Regions from separate parts of the Pseudomonas sp. NPDC090208 genome, predicted to be linked through region 1. Evidence: riboswitches for the same ligand, from Rfam matches in the RefSeq annotation. Region 1 holds a riboswitch; each other region holds the start of a gene.
What was found. Region 1 has a riboswitch for cobalamin ahead of cobO (cob(I)yrinic acid a,c-diamide adenosyltransferase). Riboswitches for the same ligand answer to the same signal wherever they lie in the genome.

Region 1 (7,397 bases):
AGGGTCAGCGGAATCACCGCAATAAACCAGGCGGTCACGCCATGGCTGCGCCAGCCTCGGCCGCCGGCATTGAAACGTTGCTCGATGCGCTCGGCGAACCTGCCGAACGCCACCAGCGGGTGGTTTCGTTTTGGCTCGCCAAGCAGCGCATCCAGCGCAACCCCGGCGACACTCAATAACGCCACACTCATGAATTCACTCCCCATGTGTTCTCGTACAGCAGTTCCTGTAGCGGGCGCTCCTGCGCCCAGCCTTCCAGTACCAGCATCGGCGCCGGATAGAATTCCTTGACCGGCCCCAGGCAGAGTACCGCCAGGGGCTTTGAACCGGCTGGCATCTTCAGCAGGTCGGCCAGCGCCTGAGGTTCGAACAGCGACACCCAGCCCATGCCCAGCCCTTCGGCCCGGGCCGCCAGCCAGAGATTCTGGATCGCGCAGGACAGCGACGCCATGTCCATCTCCGGCAAGGTGCGTCGGCCAAAGATGTGTTTTTCCCGATCGTCCATCAGCGCGGCAACCAGCACCTCGGCACAGTCGTTGATACCTTCGACCTTGAGTTTCATGAAGTCATCGGAGCGTTCGCCCAACGCCTCGGCAGTGCGCACCCGTTCGGCCTCGACCAGTGCCTGGATCTGCCCACGCAAGGCGCGGTCGCTGATGCGGATGAAACGCCATGGCTGCATCAGGCCGACACTCGGCGCGTGATGGGCCGCCGCCAGCAAACGTGCGAGCAATTCGGGTGCCACCGTGCCGCCGCTGAAGTGACGCATGTCCCGCCGCTCGGCAATCGCCCGGTACACCGCCGCGCGTTCGGCGTCGTTGAAGGCGTGGTCAGTCATGACAAGCCTCCATTTGCCAGATGAGCAGGTTCGGCTGTGGGAGCGAATTCATTCGCGAGAGGTCCGCACGGTCGATACAGCTGCATTCGATACAGCCGCATTGCCTGGCATGCCTCATCGCGAATGAATTCGCTCCCACAAGGTTTCGCTGCGAACGTCATGGCTTCAACAGCGCCGCCATCGCCCGGGGGTTCGACGGGAAATAGAAATGCACGTACGAGGCCGTCATCCGCCCCTGCCGATACACCGCCTCGGCGCCGCGCCCGCCGTTGGGACTGACACCCCGGGCAATCGGCGTCCATTCGGTGCTGGTCAGGGAATGGTGATAGGTATGCCCGCGCAGCGTGCCTTCCGGCAACTCCACCGCCTGCAACGCCAGTGCCGCCAGACGCTTCTGCATCACCGCTTCGCCGTCGAGCAGGCCGACCAGTTCGGCGCGCTGCCCATCGACATCGGTCAGCGCATCGAGCAGGTACAACATGCCGCCACACTCGGCCAGCAACGGCTTGCCTGCGGCGTGGTGAGCACGGATGGCGTCGAGCATCGAGGTGTTCTGCGCCAGGGTCCGGTGATGCAACTCGGGATAACCTCCGGGCAGGTACAGGCTGTCGGCCGGTGGCAGTTCGCGGTCGCGGATCGGCGAGAAAAAGCTCAGCTCGGCGCCCATGTTGCGCAACAGGTCGAGGCTGGCGCCGTAGGTGAAGGCGAAGGCTTCATCATGGGCCACGGCAATGCGCACCCCGGCCAGCAAAGGCTCGGGGGTCACAAAATCGGGCGCCGCGAAAGTCACCGCTGGCGGCAAGGTCGCGTCGCAGGTGCTGGCCAGCGCCTCCGCAGCGGCGTCCAGACGCACATCCAGATCGTTCAGCTCGCTGGCTTGCACCAGGCCCAGGTGGCGGCTCGGCAGTTCGATACCGGTGTCCCGCGACAGCGCGCCATACCAGCGCAATCCTTCGGTCAGGCTGCCTTCCAGCAACTGCGCGTGGCGCACGGTGCCGACGCGGTTGGCCAGTACACCGGCAAACGGCAGGTCTGCCTGATAGCGCGCCAGTCCTAACGCCAGGGCGCCGAAGGTCTGGGCCATGGCCGTGCCGTCGATCACCGCCAGCACCGGCACACCGAAATGCCGGGCCAGATCGGCGCTGGACGGTGTGCCGTCGAACAGGCCCATCACCCCTTCGATGAGGATCAGGTCAGCTTCAGCGGCCGCTTCCCACAGCAGCCGACGGCTTTCTTCCGCGCCGACCATCCACATGTCCAACTGGTACACCGGATGGCCGCTGGCCCGTTCGAGAATCATCGGATCGAGAAAATCCGGCCCGCACTTGAAGACGCGGACCTTGCGCCCCAGATTGCGGTGCAGGCGCGCCAGCGCGGCGGTCACGGTGGTCTTGCCCTGACCGGACGCCGGCGCGGCGATCAACACCGCGGGACACTGTCTGGGCTCGCTCACAGTTCGATGCCTTTCTGTGCCTTGATACCGGCCTGAAACGCGTGCTTGACCATGGCGATTTCCGACACGGTGTCGGACAGGTCAATGAGTTCCTGTTTCGCGCCACGCCCGGTGATCACCACATGTTGCATCGGCGGACGGGCCTGCAGGTCGCTGAGCACCTGATCCAGATCGAGATAGCCATGCTTGAGGGCGATGTTCAGTTCATCGAGGATCACCAGACTGACGCCCGGGTCCTGCAGCAATTGCCGGGTCACCCCCCAGGCGGCTTCGGCAGCAGCGATGTCGCGCTGACGGTCCTGGGTTTCCCAGGTGAAACCTTCGCCCATGACGTGGTAGCGCACCTGCTCGGGGAAACGGCGGAAAAACAGTTCTTCGCCGGTCGCGTTGCGGCCCTTGATGAACTGCACCACGCCGCACTGCATGCCGTGGCCCATCGCCCGGGCGAGCATGCCGAAGGCGGAGCTGCTCTTGCCTTTGCCGTTGCCGGTCAATACCAGCAACAGGCCGCATTCATTGGGTGCGCTGGCAATGCGCTCGTCGATCACGGCCTTTTTGCGCAGCATGCGCGCCAGGTGGCGTTCGTCACGTTCGGTGGATTCGCTCATCTCAGCTCTCCGCTTGAGGGCAGGTGTGGCACACGGCAGACGCGGGCAAAGACTGACAGCAGGCGCCGGACAAGGCCGGGCCCGCGCAGAGCATCGCCCTCCGTGATGCTGTTCGGATGGATCAGGCCGGTCTCCGGACTCATGAGCGACGTGCGACTTTCGCGCGAGCCACGCGCCTTCCCATGTCCGAAAACACAGTGGCACCGTGCGTGGCCTTGACTCATTTACCGTTGCGGAGGCAGTGCCGGGATGGTGCAGCGAGTCACGCACCGGCTTCCCTGTTTCACCCCGACTGGCGGGGCACCTGAAACAATCGGCGAAGGTTAGAGGGTTGACCCCGGAGCGTCAATCGAACCCGTGATTCGGTTCAGCCATTGAACCCCCGACAGCGCCTGCACCTCTATTCATAAAGACGCCGTCGACTGGTGGCGACGAAATGGAGATCGACCATGCTCACGCTCAGACCCCAGGTTGTCGTTGTGTTGTTGCTCGCCGCCGGCCTTGCCGCCTGCGGCGAATCTTCCCGGCTGCAGGTCGCGGACGGCATGGGGCCGTCGCCGCAGCTGCCGGAACCGAACAAGACGCTGTTTCCAACGGTGAACATCGCCCCGGCAGTCGGCTGGCCGACAGGCGCGAAACCGACGGCAGCGCCGGGCACCCAGGTTGCCGCCTTCGCCAAGAACCTTGATCACCCGCGCTGGCTCTACGTGCTGCCCAACGGCGACGTGCTGGTGGCGGAAACCAACGCCCCGCCCAAACCCGATGACGGCAAGGGCATTCGTGGCTGGGTCATGAAGAAAGTCATGGGCCGCGCCGGGGCCGGCGTGCCGAGCGCCAACCGCATCACCCTGCTGCGCGACAAGGACCATGACGGCGTCGCCGAAACCCGTACGGTGTTCATCGACCATCTGAATTCGCCATTCGGCATGGCCCTGGTGGGCAACAATTTCTATGTCGCCGACACCGACCGCCTGCTGCGTTTCAACTACGAACCCGGCGCCACCTCGATCAAGGGCGAGCCGCTGAAGGTGACTGACCTGCCCGGCGGCACACTGAATCACCACTGGACCAAGAACGTCATCGCCAGTCCTGATGGCAGCAAGCTGTATGTCACCGTCGGCTCCAACAGCAACGTCGGTGAAAACGGTCTGGACGCGGAAAAAGGCCGGGCGGCGATCTGGGAAGTGGACGCTGCCACCGGCAATCACCGGATATTCGCCTCCGGCCTGCGCAACCCCAACGGCATGGATTGGGACCCGCACACCGGCAAGCTGTGGACGGCGGTCAACGAGCGTGACGAAATCGGCAGCGACCTGGTGCCCGATTACGTGACCTCGGTGCAAGACGGCGCCTTTTATGGCTGGCCGTTCAGTTATTACGGCCAGCATGTCGATGTGCGGGTGTCGCCACAGAATCCTGAGCTGGTGCAGAAAGCCATCGCCCCGGACTTCGCGGTCGGCCCGCACACTGCGTCACTGGGATTGGCGTTCGCCGATGGCAAGTCGCTGCCGGCGCCGTTCAACGAAGGTTTGTTCGTCGGCCAGCACGGCTCGTGGAACCGCAAACCCCACAGCGGCTACAAGGTGCTGTTCGTACCGTTCAAGGACGGCAAGCCGAGCGGCACCCCGGTGGATCTGCTGACCGGCTTCCTCAACGCCGACGAAAAAGCCCAGGGCCGCCCGGTGGGGGTGGTCAACGACAACAAAGGCGGCGTGCTGGTGGCCGACGATGTCGGCAATGTGATCTGGCGGGTAACAGCGGCGCGGACGGTGCAGGCGAGCAATACAGCCCAATGACGCGGCGCCTCGCACATGCGGCGCCTGTGCAATGGGCGCCGCGCGCCCTGTAGGAGCTGGCTTGCCCTGCGACCTGCCGGGAACCGGCAGTAAATCCTGACGACTATGCATTCCTGACACACCGCGCTTGCCGGATTTACGACGACTTCGTCGCCGGTCGCAGGACAAGCCAGCTCCTACATCGACCGTGTCACAAGCCAGCTCCTACATCGACCGCGACACAAGCCAGTCCCCCGAAATAGCCTTATTGCCGCGCCAGATTCGACGGCTGGATCACTCGCTTGGCGTTCAGCCAGGCTTTCTGCCAATAGGGCTTGTCGAGGCTGTCCAGCTTGACCGTGCCGCCAGTGGCCGGGGCATGGACGAAGCGGCCTTCGCCGACATAGATACCGGCATGGCTGACGTTGGAGCCGCCGTTGGTGGCGAAGAACACCAGATCACCGGTCTGCAACTCGCTGCGATCGATGTCCGGACCGCGCAGGTTGATCATCTCGCGGGTCGAGCGCGGCAAGGTAATGCCTGCGGCGCCCTGATACACGTAGCCGATCAGACCACTGCAATCGAAACCGGAATCCGGCGTGTTGCCGCCCCAGCGATAGGGCGTGCCGACCAGCCCGATGGCACGCAGCAGTACGTCATCGGCGAGCGGAGAAGAAAACTGGGAGGGAGCAGATACCACAGGCCGGGAAACGACCTTGGGTGGGGATGGCGGTGGATTACTGGAACAGGCGGCCAGCAATACAGCCAGAGAAGCAACAGCCAGGCGTACCGTAATCGACATAAACACAACAACCTTTGAGGATGCGGCTTACTCTGCCGGGAGCCGAAGCAACGTGCAATCGGGGTTTCCCCGGTTGCACGCTTTAATATCAACGATGTGGACGCGGGTGTTTAAGTGTAGTCGAGGACATCGCGGTCGTGGTTTCTGGCCCTTTGCCGGGTGCCATGGCCAGCGCGCGCTTGGCTTCGATGAACGTACGGGCCCAGTAGGCGTCGTCGAGACTGTCGACACGCACACCACCGCTGCGGCGGCTGCTGGAATGGATGAACTGGTCATCGCCCAGATAGATGCCGGCATGGCTGACGCGACCACGGCCTGCGGTGCTGAAGAACAGCAGGTCACCTGGCTTGAGGTCGTTGCGTTTGACCAGAGGGGCATCGATGTTGATCATTTCGCGGGAAGAACGCGGCAGGCTCATGCCGGCCTCTTCACGGAACAGGTAACCGATGAAACCGCTGCAGTCGAAACCGGAAGTGGTCGAGGTACCACCGAAACGGTATCGGGTGCCAATCAGCGACTTGCCACGCTCGAGAATGCTGTCAGCCAGTACCGGCAACTGGTAAGGCTTGTTGTCAGCGAACTGGGCCAGCTCATCTTCGGTGGCGATTTCGTCATCCAGAACGGAAGAGGCGTAATCGGCACGCTTGGCGGCGCTTTGAGCGGTGACAGAATCCTTCATCTGATTCTGCGACTGTTGTTGCGACGCTGGCATCTGGGCCGCGCAGCCGAACAGCAGCGTAACGAGTGCGAGAGGCACGAGGGGTGCGAAGCGATTCAGCATGGGCACGACCGTGGCTAATGTGTAAAGAAGCCGAGACTATGCCTTCTATCGTCATCATTTGCAAATTCAATCGACACAAATGTGACTTACCAGTAACTCCATGACATCTAAGGCTCGGCATCTTAACGACGCGTCCATGTGCGCGGAGTGATCAGTCGGTGAAGGATTGATCTCGGCGGTAAAGCCTCCCGTGACTCGCGTGCGCAGCATCGGCTCGTGAATATACGGGAAACTGGCGGTCGTGCCGATACTTAAAACAGCATCGAAGCCTTTCGCCATCTCCTCATACAGCACATTCAGTGCCAGCTCCGGCAACATTTCCTCGAACAGCACCACCGGTGGCCGCAGCACGCCATGGCATTGCGCGCACAACGGCGGCAACGGCCGCTGCAGGTGTTCGCTCAATAGCGGGTCTTCGGCGCCGCAGGACTGGCAGTAGAGCGGCGCGATCTGCCCGTGGATTTCGATCAGTCGCTCCGGCGGGCTGCCCGCCGCGCGATGATAACCGTCGACGTTCTGCGTCAGCACCCAGCACTGCGGTTTGTGTCGCTGCAATTGCGCGATCGCATAATGCGCCGCATTGGGCTGTCCGCCCAGGCAAGCGCTACCTAATTGGGCAATGTATTTCCAGCACAGCGCCGGGTCGCGACGCAGCATCGGCCCGGACAGCGCCATTTCAATCGGCAGGTCGTCATCGGTGCGACCGTTGTACAGACCGCCGACGCCGCGATAGGTCGGCAGGCCGGAATCCGCCGACAGCCCGGCACCGGTGATGATCAGAATGCGTTCGGCACGTCGCAGCGCTGCGGCCGTCTGCAGTACCACTGCCGGATCGACCGCCGCCGGGATCACCAACCGAGCGTCTCTTTAAGGAAGGGAATGGTCAGCTTGCGCTGGGCCTGCAGCGAGGCCTGGTCGAGCTGTTCGAGCAGATCGAACAGCGCGCTCATGCTGCGCTTGCCGCGAGTCAGGATGAAATGGCCGACTTCGTCAGTCAGATGCAGGCCGCGACGGGACGCGCGCAATTGCAGGGCGCGCAGTTTTTCTTCGTCGGTGAGCAGGCGCATCTGGAACACCAGGGCCATGGTCAGGCGTGATTTCAGGTCGGCCAGCTTCACCGGCAGTTCGCGCGGCGAGCAG
Region 2 (7,397 bases), on a different contig from region 1:
TGCATGGCTATCTGGAGGTGCTGTCGGTCAAGGACGCCAGCCTCAGCGCTGAAGAACGCCGCCGCTATCTGGGCATCGCCCTGGACCAGAGCCGCAAGGTCGGCGGGCTGGCGCAGTCGCTGCTGGAACTGGTGCGCCTGGAACATGGTTTTGTGGTGCCGGTGGTCGAGCGGTTTTCCCTCAGCGACCTGGTGCAGGACATCTTTCAGAAATTCGAACTGGGTGCTGAAGCCAAGGCCGTGACGCTGACTCCGCAAATGCCACCGTCGTTGCCGGGCGTGTATGCCGACCTGGGCCTGATCGAGCGGGTCCTGACCAACCTGCTCGACAACGCCCTGCGCCACACCCCACACGGCGGCGAAATCCGCGTCGCGCTGCAACCCAAGGGCCGTTCCGTCGAAGTCACCGTCAGCGACAGCGGCCCCGGCATTGCCGCCGAATTGCGCGAAGGCCTGTTCCTACGCCCGTTCAACATCGGCGGTGCGCGCCGCGATGGCGGGCTTGGGCTGCGCATCGTCCACCAGATCCTGCAACTGCACGGACACCGCATCGAACTGATCGACGTTGCCGGACAGGGCGCCACCTTCCGCTTTGCCTTGCCGGTGGATCAACCGGTGGTTGCGCAGGTGGATGTCTGACCGGATTGCTGCGGGAGGATCAGCACAATCTTTGTGGGAGAGGGCTCTGCTCGCGTAGGCGGTGGGTCAGCCGCCACAGCATTGATTGACTTGCCGTATTCGCGAGCAGGGCTCCCTCCCACAAATGATGGTGTTTGCGGGATCTGGGCACGGCAGCACAATCTGCAGAACCACCACAGACCCTGTGGGAGCGGGCTTGCCCGCGAAGATGGCAGGGCAGTCCACATCGCGTTGTCTGACCTGACGCCTTCGCGGGCGAGCCTCGCTCCCACGGCCTTCGGCCAGAATCAAAAGCAGATGGCACACACCGCTCCGTAGCAGTCCGGCTTGCCGGCGGTGGCGATCTTGAGGACGCCTTCGCGGGCAAGCCCGCTCCCACAAGGAATCTGTGTTTCGCAGGCTTTTGATCTGGCTTTTGATCTGGCTTTTGATTTTGATCTGGGGCCCCGTTCCAGAAGGCCGAACGCAGGCGATGCGTAGTGGGCCGAGCGGCATGGATGCCGCGAGAGCCGCGTGGGCCATGGATGGCCCATTCGCGGCGGGCCCACGGAGCATTGCCGGAGTGAGGGAACACCGAGCATTAGCGAGGTGCCGTATGGCGGGGTAAAGAGCCCTTGGTTACTTGGGGCTTTTCCAAGTAACTCGCCGCCAGGCGAAACAAGGCTGCGTTAGCAGACCAGCAATCTATCAGACACACCGCATGCACCGGTTTTACGACGACTTCGTCGCCGGTCGCAGGACAAGCCAGCTCCTACAAAGGTCCGCGTAACTCGCCGTCAGGCGAAACAGGGCTGCGTTAGCAGACCATGCGATCCGTCAGACACACCGAGTGCACAGGTTTTACGACGACTGCGTCGCCGGTCGCAGGGCAAGCCAGCTCCTACAGGTGGCGCAGCGTTCAGGACGCAATACCGGAGCCGATTACAGCGCCCTCAACCGCAACCACCGCGATCCATCCAGCGGATCCGTCAACCAGTGGCCCGACACCCCGAACGTCTCACGCAACCGCTCCGGCGTCAGCACCTCGGCGGGCGGGCCCAGCGCCACCAGACGCCCGCTGTCCATCACCGCCAGACGATCACACCCCAACGCCTGATTGAGATCATGCAAGGCAATCACCGTCGTCACCGGCAAGCCGTGAACCAACCGCAGAATCGACAATTGCTGCTGAATATCCAGATGATTGGTCGGCTCATCCAGCAACAGCATCTGCGGCCGCTGCGCCAGGGCGCGGGCGATGTGGCCGCGCTGGCGCTCGCCACCGGACAGCGTGTGCCAGGCCCGATGGGTCAAATGCTCCAGGCCGACATCGGCGATGGCCTGAGCGACGATGCGGCGGTCTTCCTCGCTCCACGGCGTCAGCGCCGACAGCCACGGCGTGCGCCCCAGCTCCACGGCCTGCAACAGGCTGATCGCATCGCCGGTTTCCGCGTGTTGCTCCACCAGCGCCAGTTGCCGGGCGATGTCGCGACGCTTCAGGCTCGACAGCGCTTGATCGCCCAGACGAACCTCGCCCGCCGTAGGCTTCAGCAGCCCGGCCAGCAACCGCAGCAGGGTCGATTTACCGGAGCCGTTGGGGCCGACGATGCCGAGGTTTTCGCCGGTATGAATACTCAGGTTCACCTCGCTGAGCAACGGCGAACCCTTGATCGCATAACTCAAACGCTGGCCTTGCAAGGCACAGGTCTGCCCGTTGAACGCGTTCATCGGCTGCGGCTCCCACGGATCAGGATCAAGGCAAACACCGGCGCTCCGACCAGCGCGGTGATCACGCCGATCGGCAACACCTGACCCTTGATCAACGTGCGCGACAGCACATCGGCAGCGATCAGAAACAGCGCGCCGCTCAAGGCGCTGAGGGGCAGCAGGCGGCTGTGGCGGACCCCGGCGATCATGCGCACCGCGTGGGGAATCACCAGCCCGACGAAACCGATGGAGCCGACGATCGACACCAGTACCGCCGTGACCAGCGCTGCGCTGGCGATCAGGATCACCTGCACCCGGCGCACCGGCACCCCCAGCGAGGCCGCCGAATCGGCGCCGAAGGTGAAGGCATCCAGCGCCCGGCGATACCAGACACAGACCAGCAGCCCGGCCAGCACCACTGGCACGCTCAGCCATACCGACGACCAGCGCACGCCGCTGAGGTTGCCCAGCAGCCAGAACATGATGCCGCGTGCCTGTTCGGCGCTGGCGGATTTGGTGATGAGAAATGCTGTCAGCGCATTGAACAACTGCGATCCGGCGATTCCGGCGAGGATGATCTGTCCGGCGCTGTTCTGTCCTTGAGAGGAACGGGCGAGCAGGGCGACCAGAGCAAACGCCGCCATCGCCCCGATAAAGGCACCGGCCGACAGTGACAGAGCTCCTGCGCCGAAGCCGATGATCGCCACCAGCACCGCGCCGGTCGACGCGCCTGCAGAAATCCCCAACAGGTAAGGGTCGGCCAGCGGGTTGCGCAACAGCGACTGCAACACCACGCCGGCCACCGCCAACCCGGCACCGCAGGCTGCCGCGACAATGGCGCGGGTCAGCCGATAGTTCCAGACAATGCCCTCGTCGATGGGATCGAGCGGATAACCCGCCGCCCACAATTTGTTCGCCAGCACCTGGAAAATCGTTGGCAGGCCGATGGTGGTTTCACCGATGGCGACCCCGGCAATGATCGCCAGCATCAACACGATGCCGACCCACAGACCATGACCGAGCAGGCGTTGCAAGCGCTCGCGACTCATTGCCCGGCGGTGGCCTGGGCCAGTTGTTCGATGCCGTCGAACAGACGTACGCCGGACTCCATGGCATTGGCGTCCATGATCACGATGCGATTGTTTTTCACCGCGTCCATGTTGCGGGTGACCGGGTCGGACTTGAGAAACGCCAGCTTCTTCTCATGGTCATCCGCCGGGAAGCGGCGGCGGTCCATTCGCGCGATGACAATGATGTCCGGGTTGGCCCTGGCGATGGTTTCCCAACCCACGGTCGGCCATTCCTCATCGGAGTCGACGACGTTGCGCATGCCCAGGGTATCGAGCATGAAGTTGGGAATGCCTTTGCGTCCGGCCACGTACGGATCGACCTTGAGGTCGGCGCTGGAGAACCAGAACACCACCGACGGGTGCTTGTCGTCATGGGCTTTTGCCTGCTCGACAGCCTTGGTCAGACGTGCCCGGTAGCCGTCGATCAGTTGTTGGCCGCGGTCCTGCACGTCGAAGATTTCCGCCAGTTGGGCGATGCCCTTGTACAGCGTGTCGATGCGGAAAGCCTGCAGCCGCGTGCCGTCGGCGCCGACGAGATTGTCCTTGCCTTCGCAGTCGGACGGCAGGATGTAGGTCGGGATTTTCAGGTCTTGGAACTGCTCGCGGGTGGCGACCGCACCTTGGGGGCCGACCATCCATTCGAACTGCACCGGCACCAGATCGGGACGTTTGCCGATCACCGATTCGAAACTCGGCGCGTTGTCGGCCAGGCGTTCGACCTTGTCGTTGGCCGCCTTGAACGGTGGCAGTACCGGGTTGAACCACAGCGAGGTACCGACCATGTGCTCGCCCAGGCCGAGGGCATAGAGGATTTCGCTGGCGGCCTGGCCGATGGTCACGGTTTTCTCGGGCGCCTTGGCGAAGGTCAGCGGCATGCCGCAGTTGTCGAGGTGCAAGGGATAGTGCGTCGAGTCGGCGAATGCCGCGCCGGACAGGGGCAGGGCGAGAAGCAGGGAAGCAAGGCGGCGCAGCGACATGAAAGGTGATCTCCAGTAAACCCGTTGGCCGGTGAGGCAGGCACTGGAAAGCACATCCCGACTTGCTGCAAAAAACGCAGGGCAAGGGCAGATCGCGCACGCGGCGCAGACGGATGTCCTTCCCGGACACCCCGCCGGTGGATGATTGACGCTTGCCGGCAGGTCTCCTGACTGACGCTTCATCGCCATGCTCCGGCCTTCCCGGGATCAACCCAGTGGCAATCGTGGAGCAGGCTCGGCGCCTACAGTTGCGGGGACAGTTCCGTTTGAGCCGATGCCGCTGGCCCGTGGATTCCCTATTAATTCCGTGTGGAAACCGGCGGCGGGGATACTAAACGATTCGATCTGTGGAGGCGAATTCGACGACGGTGAACCCGCAGCGCCGGTGTTGGCGATCTCAAGCATGTCACCGCCGGCAAGCCGGACTGCTACAGGGGCTGGTGTCATGCAGAAATCATCTGAACGACACATAACCCGTGGGAGGGAGCCCCGCTCGCGAAAGCGTCATCCCGGTCAATGCTGTGTTGACTGACCCACCGCCTTCGCGAGCAGGGCTCCCTCCCACAAAATGCTGTGTTTGCCGCCTGACGGGTGAGCAATCCAAAACCTGTAGCAGCATGGCTTGCCAGCGGTGGGGGCCTGGCATGTCACCGCCGGCAAGCCGGACTGCTACGCCAATATCACCAACGCCTTTGTGGGAGCGGGCTTGCCCGCGAAAGCGTCCGGTCAGGCAACGCCGCCTCGCCAGGCTGGCCCACGTAGTCATAACGACCCCGCAGAGTCTTTATGACCGCAGATCATCGTGAGTCAAATTAACCGCAATCTCGCCCAACCCCTTGTTTTTCTGAGTTTTAAGACATGGCACGAATCCTGAAACCACCCCCGGGGAATGCCTTTTCTGTCTCAGCCCTCAGGAAGAACGCGATATGAACAGTGAATTCAACGATCGTCTGGCCGTGGTCACCGGGGCCAGCTCCGGCATCGGTCTGGTTCTCACCGAGCGCCTGCTCGACAGCGGCGCCTATGTGGTGGCGATGGCGCGCCGTGCCGGTGGGCTTGAAGCACTGAAAGGCCGTTACGACGAACGCCTGCATTACCTGCCGGGAGACGTGACCGACGCCGAGGATCTGCAGCGTCTGGCCGACTACACGAAAACCCTCGGACCGCTGGATTATCTGGTGCCCAACGCGGGCGTGGCGTTATTGGCCGACGGTCTGGATTCCACCGGCTTTCAGCGCAACTGGACGGTCAACGGCGAGGGTGCGCTGAACACCCTGGCCGCGTTGCGCAGCCAGTTGGTCGCTCCGGCGTCAGTGGTGTTCATCGGCACCTTCCTCTCGGCACTGGCTTTTCCGGGGCTGGCCGGTTACATCGCGTCGAAAGCTGCCCTCAGCGCCCACGCCCGCACGCTGGCAGTGGAACTGGCCGGCGCCGGTGTGCGGGTCAACGTGGTGTCGCCGGGCCCGACCGCAACGCCGATCTGGGGATCGCTCGGCCTGCCCGGCGAGCAACTGGATGCTGTGGCCCAGGCGGTCAACGCGCGTCTGCTCGATGGCCGCTTTCTGGAACCGGCGGCGGTGGTCGATGTGATCCTGTTCATGCTCTCCAGCGCCGCGCGCAGCATCCATGGTCAGGACATCGTCGTCGACGGTGGTTACACCCTGCGCTGATTGGCGCAGACCCTTTTCAATGTCTTTCCATGGAAACGGAGGCCGCCGTTGAGCGATGCCCGCAATTGTCGGTTCGATGAAGTCCTGGAGTTCGGCCCGTTCCGGCTGTACCCGGGCACGCGTCGGCTGGAAAAGAACGGCCAGCCGTTTGCCTTGGGCAATCGCGCCTTGGATTTGTTGATCTCGCTGGCCGAGCACGCCGGCGAGGTGGTCGACAAACGAACCCTGATTGCGCGGACCTGGCGCGACGGCGCGGTGGATGACAGCAACCTGCGAGTCAACATCGCCAGCCTGCGCAAGGCCTTGGGCAATGCGGTCGACGGCGGGCATTACGTCAGCAACATTCCGGGCCGCGGCTATTGCTTCGTGGCCCGGGTCAGCCGGCGTCGCGTGGCGCCGACAGCTGGAGAGGGCGCCGCGACAGCAGCGGGGCCGGTGCAGTGCGGGTTGCCGCCGATGCCGGTGCGACTGTCAGGGCGTGAACAGGTTGTCGCCAGCCTTGGCGCGAGTCTGAACCAGCGCCGCCTGCTGTCGATTGTCGGGCCGGGCGGCAGTGGCAAATCCTGTGTGGCGGTCGCTGTTGGGCATGAGGCGTTCTGGACGTTCGAGCGCCGCGTGCATTATCTCGATCTGACGGTGGTGGCAGGCGAGGGCGCGCGGTTACCCCGGACCCTGTGCCGATTGCTCGACCTGGCCGAACCCAAAGGCGATCCCTGCGTTGCCCTCGCAGGCTATTTTGCCGGCCACCGCAGCCTGTTGATTCTCGACAACTGCGAGCATCTGGCCGACGCCGTTGCCGCGTTGAGTGAGCAACTGATCGGCGCCTGCCCCGAGCTGCACCTGCTGCTGACCAGCCGTGAAGCGCTGCGCAGTGAGGGTGAGTGGGTCTACCCGTTGCCGCCATTGGCCTGCTCTCCGGGCCACGTCGACACGGAACAGGCGCTGGCGTATCCGGCGCTGCGCCTGTTTGTCGAACAGGCGCAAAGCACGGGCAGCGATCTGGTGCTGGATGATGCGTCTGTGGCCTTGATCGGCGACATCTGCCGACGCCTGGAAGGGCTGCCGCTGGCCATCAATATCGCTGCTCGTCGGGTCGGCACCCTCGGCTTGCAGCGCCTGGCCGAATTATTGGGCGATGTCGCGAGTCTCGACTGGCAGGGGCGCCGTACTGCGCCGGCCAGGCAACGGAGCCTGCGGGCGTCGCTGGACTGGAGTCACGGCTTGATTGCAGAGGACGCACGGCGGGTGTTCGTTCAACTGGCAGCGTTCGATGGCGGCTTCAGCCTCGACGATGCGCTGCGAGCGGTGGGGCAGGACACTCCGGAACAGCCGCTGCAGGTCGAGGTTCTGGAACGG
Region 3 (7,397 bases), on a different contig from region 1:
TCGGCGCCACAACCTCTTTAATAGCTTTAATTATTTCTTTTAAATCGTTGTTTTCAAACGAAATATAAACATCGACATTGGTAACGATCTGCTCCAGCAACGACGTCGCCAGCAGTTCAAGCCGCTCGCGGGTGTCGCCCGTGGTGCGCCACGGCTCGGCACTGACCTCACGTAATACTTGAGGTTTTGCGCCAGTCCATGGATCGCCCAGCACACAGTCCAGCGGATCGAAACCCAGCGCCAGCGCATGGCTCAATGCCCGCAACAGACTGCCCTGGGCGCCGCGACCGTCACCCCGTGGCACGCGCAGCATCGCCAGCAGCGTGTCGATGCGCAGACGCCCGCTTGGCGACTCGCCGAACACATGCAGGCCGTCGCGAATCTGCGACTCCTTCAAATCGCACAGATAGGTGTCCAGCCGCGGCAGCCAGATTGCTGCGTCGGCTTCGCTGTCCAGGCCTTCGTCGAGTGCCAGTTCACGATCGATATGGGTTTCTCGCACCAGCGCGAGAATGTCTTTCTGCAACTCGCGGGCACGGCGCGGATCGAGCAGCTGTGCCTCGTAATACTCGTCGGCCAGTTGCTCCAGATGGCGCAGCGGGCCGTAGGTTTCGGCGCGGGTCAGCGGCGGCATCAAATGATCGATGATCACCGCTTGAGTCCGCCGCTTGGCCTGCGCGCCCTCGCCCGGATCGTTGACGATGAACGGGTAGATGTTCGGCATCGGTCCGAGAATCGCGTCCGGCCAGCACTGCTCCGACAGACCGACGCCCTTGCCCGGCAGCCATTCCAGGTTGCCGTGCTTGCCGACATGGATCAGCGCGTGGGCGCCGTAGCTTTTGCGCAGCCAGAAGTAGAACGCCAGATAGCCATGGGGCGGCACCAGATCCGGGTCGTGGTAGACCGCGCTGTGATCGACGTTGTAGCCCCGCGCCGGCTGAATGCCGACGAAGGTCAGGCCGAAACGCAGGCCGGCCACCATCATCCGCCCATTGCGGCACATCGGGTCGCTTTGCGGCGGGCCCCAGCGCTCGACCACCGCCGCCTGATTGGCTTGCGGCAAGGCGCGAAAGGCCGCCAGGTATTCGTCCATCGCCATGCTTTGCTGGCATGGTCGCTGATCGAGGCTGTCCGGGTCATTGGTCACGCCGCCGAGCAACGCATGAATCAACGCCGTGCCATCCTGCGGCAGCTCGCCGACCGGATAGCCCTCGGCCTGCAGGGCCTTGAGGATGTTCAGCGCTGCTGCCGGGGTGTCGAGGCCGACACCATTGCCGATACGTCCGTCGCGGGTCGGATAGTTCGCCAGAATCAGCGCCACCCGCTTGTCGGCATTGGCGGTGCGCGCCAGCAACACCCAGCGTCGCGCCAGTTCGGCGACGAAATCCATGCGCTCGGGCTGGGCCCGATAGCAGACCACGTCGGACTGGCTGCGCTCGCTGCGCCAGGCCAGATCCTTGAAGCTGATCGGTCGGCTGATGATGCGCCCGTCGAGTTCCGGCAAGGCGATGTGCATCGCCAGATCCCGCGGGCCGAGGCCCTGCTCGCTGTCCATCCAGCCCGGTTCGTTGTCCTGGGCGCAGATGGCCTGGATCACCGGGATATTTCGACGGAACGGTCGTAAATGCGGCGCCTCCGGACTGGACTGCGCAAAACCGGTGGTGTTGAGGATGATTTCCGTGTCGGTCTGGTCCAGCCAGGCCTGTACCGTGTCGAGGCAGGCCGGCTCTTTCAGGCTTGCCACGGCAATCGGCAACGGGTTCAGGCCCTGAGCCTGCAGGCGCTGACAGAACACGTCGATGAACGCGGTGTTGGCCGCCTGCAAATGCGAGCGATAGAACAACACCGCTGCCACCGGCTGATCGGCTTGCCAGTCAGCCTGCCAGTCGGCCAGTTCGGCACTGGCCTTTTGCGGGTGATAGATCGCCGTGCGCGGCAACGCCTGCGGCTCGCTCCAGGGGTAATCGCGCCCGAGCCAGCGGTTGGCGAGACAATTGAACAATTGCAGGGCGTTGTGTTTGCCGCCCTGTCGCAAGTAATGCCAGAGCCGCTCGCGGTCCTCGACCGGCTCTGTACTGAGGTCACTGAGTTCCGGGTCGGGACGGTCGTCGCCCGGCACCAGAATCAGTTTCACGCCGCCGCCTTTTCTGGAAGCCGCCGTCAGTTCCACCAGCCGCTCGACGCCGTAGCGCCAGTAGCCGATGCCGCCGTGCAGGGAAATCAGGATGACCTTGGCGTGGCGCAGCACCTCGTCGACATACAGGTCGACCGAAGCGTGGTTCTGCACCTGCATCGGGTTGGCCAGACGCAGGCTGGGGTAATCGTCCGGCAACTGCTGCGCGGTTTCCGCCAGCAGCGCCAGATGGGAATCGCCGCTGCACAGGATCACCAGCTCGGCGGGGGTCTGTCCAAGATCGGCAATGCTGTCGTCCGGGACAAAGCCGCCGGGCTGGGTGCGCAGCAGGTGCATGGCTTAGCCTTGCAGCGCGGCGCGCAGTTGGGCTTCGAGCACGGCGGCGTCGAGTTCCTGACCGATCAGCACCAGATGGGTGTCGCGAGGCTCGTCGGCTTTCCACGGACGATCGAAGTGCTTGTCGAAGCGCGTACCGACGCCTTGCAACAGCAGGCGCATCGGCTTGCCCGGAATCGCCGCGAAGCCCTTGACCCGCAGGATACCGTGCTGCACCACCGCCTGAGTCAGGGCATCCAGCAGCAGTGATTCGTCGGCCTGCGGCAGCGTGATGGAGATCGAGTCGAAGGCGTCATGATCGTGGTCGTCGTGATCATCGTCGTCATGGTGCTCGTCGTGGTGAGTCTTGCGCCCGTCGATGTGCAGCTCCGACTCGGCACCCAGCCCCAGCAGGACGTTGATCGGCAACTGGCCTTTGCTGGCCTCGATGACTTTTACCGCCGGCGGCAGCTCTTCAGCGACTTCCGCACGCACGGCGGCCAGCGCTTCAGGCTCGATCATGTCGGTCTTGTTGAGAATCACCAGATCGGCGCTGGCCAGTTGGTCGGCGAACAGCTCATGCAGCGGCGATTCGTGATCCAGGTTCGGATCGAGCTTGCGCTGGGCATCGACCTGATCCGGGAAGGCGGCAAACGTGCCCGCCGCCACGGCCGGGCTGTCGACCACGGTGATCACCGCGTCGACGGTGCAGGCGTTGCGGATTTCCGGCCACTGGAAGGCTTGTACCAGCGGTTTCGGCAAGGCCAGACCGGACGTTTCGATGAGGATGTGGTCCAGATCGCCACGGCGGGCAACCAGTTCGCGCATGACCGGGAAGAACTCTTCCTGCACGGTGCAGCACAGGCAGCCGTTGGCCAGCTCGTAGACGCGGCCGATGGCTTCTTCCTCGGTGCAACCGATGGTGCATTGCTTGAGGATTTCACCGTCGATGCCCAGCTCGCCGAATTCATTGACGATCACCGCGATGCGGCGGCCTTCGGCGTTGTCCAGCATGTGCCGCAACAAGGTGGTCTTACCCGAGCCGAGAAAGCCGGTGACGATGGTGACGGGGAGTTTGGCCAGTGTTTTCATCGTTTGCCCTTGGGCTTGCGGCGGGCAAACGGGACGAGAGCCGCACGACCGTCAGCAAAGAAACGGCTCGCAGCTCGATTCGCCACCGGATCACCCCGCCCGGTTGTAGTGAGAATGCTTGGACGTGACGTCCGCTTCGAGGCAGGTCTCCTGGCTTACGGTGGTCAGTGCGCGTCGAGCGACTGACATCCATCGCGCCTTCCCGCTCGCGCAGTGGCTGTGCAATGAACATGACCGATTACAGTTGCGGGGGCAGCTGCGGCGTGCTCCGGACGGTGTCCGGACCGCATTCCCTTCTTAGCGCCCGTCACGGCCTGTTGGCGGATGGGCGAACCTCAAGTGCGCAAGGCTACGCAGTGACCTTGTGAAGGTCAATGTGAAAACCGTGAAGGACCGCCTGAAGCATTCGCCAACAAGCCGGCCCCACAGGGTTTACGTTTCGCTTTTCTGTAGCAGTCCGGCTTGCTGGCGATGGCGATCCCAAAGACGCCTTCGCGGGCGAGCCATGCTGCTACAGGGCTTGGTGGCGTGCTGAACTTGCCGGACACCCTGAGAAACGGTGGGAGCGAATTTATTCGCGATGGGGTGTTCATGACGATGGTTTTGTATCGCCTGGAAGGTCATCGCGAATGAATTCGCTCCCACAGTGGGTTTTCGCTGGTCCGGGGATGTGGCGGTATCTGACAACCCGCCTTCGCGGGCGAGCCCGCTCCCACAGGGAGTCTGTGTTTCGCCGGCTTTTGATCTGGCCTTTGATTTTGGGGCCCCGTCCCAGAAGGCCGAACGCAGGCGATGCGCAGTGGGCCGAGCGGCATGGATGCCGCGAGAGCCGCGTGGGCCATGGATGGCCCATTCGCGGCGGGCCCACGGAGCATTGCCGGAGTGAGGGTATGCCAAGCATTAGCGAGGCACCGTATGGCGGGGAAGAAAGCCCTTGGTTACTTGGGGCTTTTCCAAGTAACTCGCCGTAGGCGAAACAAGGCTGCGTTAGCAGACTCAGCGGAGTGTCAGACACGCCAAGGACACAGGATTTACGACGACTTCGTCGCCGCTCGCAGGACAAGCCAGCTCCTACATGGGTCTGCGTAACGTGCCGGAGGCGAAACAGGGCTGCGTCAGCAGATCAGCAATACGTCAGACACACCCCCGATTGACGGCCACCCCGCTCCGTGGTCTCCTACACAACTTGTTACGGGTGCCCTTCACAGGGTGAAACGGGAAACCGGTGCATGCAGACCCCTGAGGTCCGCATAAGTCCGGTGCTGCCCCCGCAACGGTAAGCGAGTGAAGAGTCAGATCCACTGTGTCGGCAGCGATATGGGAAGGCGATTCTTGACGGTGCGTGCACAACGCCCCCTCGCAAGCCCGGAGACCGGCCCAGTGACCTTTACATAACAAACCCGCGGTGGGCGGGCGCTGTTGCGTTGACTGCCGACTTTCGTCAGCGGTTTTCCTTGCGCCTTCCCGTTCGCCGATCATTTCGAGGGAAGCGCCATGTCGATCAGCACTACCAGCCCATCCACCGCCAGCACCACCACCAACACCCTGGCCCAGCGCCTGACCTCCGCCGTCAGCGCCATGATCCTCGGTGCCTGCCTGGTCTACTTCGCCGGCTTCTCGCACATCGACGCCGTACACAACGCCGCGCACGACACCCGTCACAGCTCCGCCTTCCCTTGCCACTGAGACCTGCCGTCATGTTCAAGCGAATCGCTCAAACGGCCGGTTTCACCGGACTGCTCGCCGCCCTGCTGCTGACCCTGTTTCAGAGCTTCTCGGTCGCGCCGCTGATCCTGCAGGCGGAAACCTACGAAAAATCCGCACCGGTCGAAGTCCACGAACATGCCGAAGGCGCCATGGCCGGCCATGTCCATGACGAAGAAGCCTGGGAGCCGGAAGACGGTTGGCAGCGCATTCTGTCCACCACCGGCGGCAATCTGGTGGTCGCTGTCGGCTTCTCGCTGATGCTGGCGGCGCTGTACACCCTGCGCGCCCCGCGCAGCATCGGCCAGGGCGCACTGTGGGGCCTGGCGGGCTTCGCCGTGTTCGTCGCCGCGCCGACCATGGGCCTGCCGCCGGAACTGCCGGGCACCGCGGCTGCCGATCTGACCCAACGGCAGATCTGGTGGATCGGCACCGCCGCCTCCACCGCTGTCGGTCTGGCGCTGATCGTGTTCGCCCATAACTGGCTGCTCAAGGCACTGGGCGTGGCGATTCTGGTGGTGCCGCACCTGATCGGCGCACCGCAACCGGCCGTGTATTCGGCACTGGCGCCGGAAGAGCTGGAGCACCAGTTCAAGATCGCCTCCTGGCTGACCAACGCGGCGTTCTGGGTCGCCATGGGCGTGATCAGCGCCTGGCTGTTCCGTCGTCACGACGCCAAACTGACCCAGTCCGAGCTCAATCACGCCGTATGAGTGAAGGTCGCAACCCCATGGTGATCGGCCTGGGCTGCCAGCGTGGCTGCCCGGCGTCGGTGCTGATGGGGTTGATCGATGTCTGTCTGCTGGAACAGCGCGTGCGTCTTTCCGATATCAGCGCCCTCGCCTCCATCGACAGCAAGTCGTCCGAGGCCGGGTTGCTGGAACTGGCCGAACATCTGCGCCTGCCGCTGGTTTTTTTCAGCGCTGCCGAACTGGCACCGTTCGAGACGCAATTGAGCCATCGCTCGCAGGTCGCATTCGACAACACCGGCTGCTACGGTGTTGCCGAAAGCGCGGCGCTGGCGATGGTTTCGCGCTTGTCGGGCGCGCCTGCCAGGCTGATGATCCCGCGCCGCAACAGCTCGCGAGCGACCTTTGCCTTGGCGACAACCCTGTGACGACGCGCTTTGCGTGGGAGCGAATTCATTCGCGAGAGGCCTGCAAGACCACCACCGATGTGTCGTCTGAGCTTTCGCATCGCGAATGAATTCGCTCCCGCCGTTCGCATGGGCGCCTGATCCAGCACCTAATATTCCCCGGAGTTTTCATGACCGTTTTCTTCATTGGCGCAGGCCCCGGTGATCCGGAGCTGATCACCGTCAAAGGCCAACGCCTGATCCGTACCTGCCCGGTGATCATCTATGCCGGATCGCTGGTGCCGGAAGCGGTGCTGGAGGGTCATCAAGCCGTTCAGGTGACCAACAGCGCCGAATTGCACCTGGAACAGATCATCGCCTTGATGAAATCTGCTCATGCAAACGGTCAGGATGTCGCTCGCGTACACTCTGGCGACCCGAGTCTGTATGGCGCCATCGGCGAGCAGATTCGTTGCCTGCGTGAGCTGGGCATTCCTTTCGAAATCATTCCCGGCGTCACCGCCACCGCCGCCTGCGCCGCCCTGCTCGGCACCGAACTGACCCTGCCGGACATTGCCCAGAGCGTGATTCTGACCCGCTATGCCGACAAGAGCCCGATGCCGGAGGGCGAAGCGCTGGCCGATCTGGCGCAGCACAAGACCACCATGGCGATCCACCTGGGGGTCAAGCATCTGGGCAATATCGTCGAAGAACTGACCCCGCATTACGGGGCGGACTGCCCGATTGCGGTGATTCACCGCGCCAGCTGGCCGGATCAGGACTGGGTGGTCGGCACCCTGGCGGATATCGAAGAAAAGGTGCGCAACAAGGGATTCCGGCGTACCGCGCTGATCCTGGTCGGGCGAGTGCTGGGCAATGAGGTGTTCAGCGAGTCGTCGCTGTATCGTGCCAGCCATGCTCATCTGTACCGACGCTGAACCTGTAGGAGCTGGCTTGTCCTGCGAGCGGCTGCGAAGCAGTCGTAAAACCGGCTAGCGTGGTGTTTCAGATAAATCGCGTGCTCCGGTTTTACGACGACTGCGTCGCCGCTCGCAGGGCAAGCCAGCTCCTACAACC

Region 2: it holds a riboswitch for cobalamin, as region 1 does, so the genes downstream of both, ACIPL0_RS30175 (ABC transporter substrate-binding protein) here and cobO (cob(I)yrinic acid a,c-diamide adenosyltransferase) in region 1, are expected to answer to the same signal.
Region 3: it holds a riboswitch for cobalamin, as region 1 does, so the genes downstream of both, ACIPL0_RS23920 (CbtB-domain containing protein) here and cobO (cob(I)yrinic acid a,c-diamide adenosyltransferase) in region 1, are expected to answer to the same signal.

The regions. Positions count from the first base shown of each region.
Region 1 is NZ_JBIVCU010000010.1:54,547-61,943, reverse strand. Features, by position in the region: gene cbiB (adenosylcobinamide-phosphate synthase CbiB) at 1-191, opposite strand, end outside; gene bluB (5,6-dimethylbenzimidazole synthase) at 188-838, opposite strand; gene ACIPL0_RS17520 (cobyrinate a,c-diamide synthase) at 996-2,291, opposite strand; gene cobO (cob(I)yrinic acid a,c-diamide adenosyltransferase) at 2,288-2,899, opposite strand; cobalamin riboswitch at 3,006-3,222, opposite strand; gene ACIPL0_RS17510 (PQQ-dependent sugar dehydrogenase) at 3,349-4,695, shown strand; gene ACIPL0_RS17505 (C40 family peptidase) at 4,940-5,476, opposite strand; gene ACIPL0_RS17500 (C40 family peptidase) at 5,565-6,257, opposite strand; gene ACIPL0_RS17495 (NAD-dependent deacylase) at 6,324-7,106, opposite strand; gene hda (DnaA regulatory inactivator Hda) at 7,106-7,397, opposite strand, start outside.
Region 2 is NZ_JBIVCU010000031.1:9,265-16,661, reverse strand. Features, by position in the region: gene ACIPL0_RS30190 (sensor histidine kinase) at 1-638, shown strand, start outside; gene ACIPL0_RS30185 (ABC transporter ATP-binding protein) at 1,560-2,345, opposite strand; gene ACIPL0_RS30180 (FecCD family ABC transporter permease) at 2,342-3,313, opposite strand; gene ACIPL0_RS30175 (ABC transporter substrate-binding protein) at 3,370-4,371, opposite strand; cobalamin riboswitch at 4,511-4,707, opposite strand; gene ACIPL0_RS30170 (SDR family NAD(P)-dependent oxidoreductase) at 5,298-6,041, shown strand; gene ACIPL0_RS30165 (ATP-binding protein) at 6,090-7,397, shown strand, end outside.
Region 3 is NZ_JBIVCU010000016.1:118,261-125,657, forward strand. Features, by position in the region: gene cobN (cobaltochelatase subunit CobN) at 1-2,470, opposite strand, end outside; gene cobW (cobalamin biosynthesis protein CobW) at 2,474-3,541, opposite strand; cobalamin riboswitch at 3,664-3,894, opposite strand; cobalamin riboswitch at 4,718-4,937, shown strand; gene ACIPL0_RS23920 (CbtB-domain containing protein) at 5,036-5,227, shown strand; gene ACIPL0_RS23925 (CbtA family protein) at 5,239-5,958, shown strand; gene ACIPL0_RS23930 (cobalamin biosynthesis protein) at 5,955-6,362, shown strand; gene cobM (precorrin-4 C(11)-methyltransferase) at 6,512-7,258, shown strand.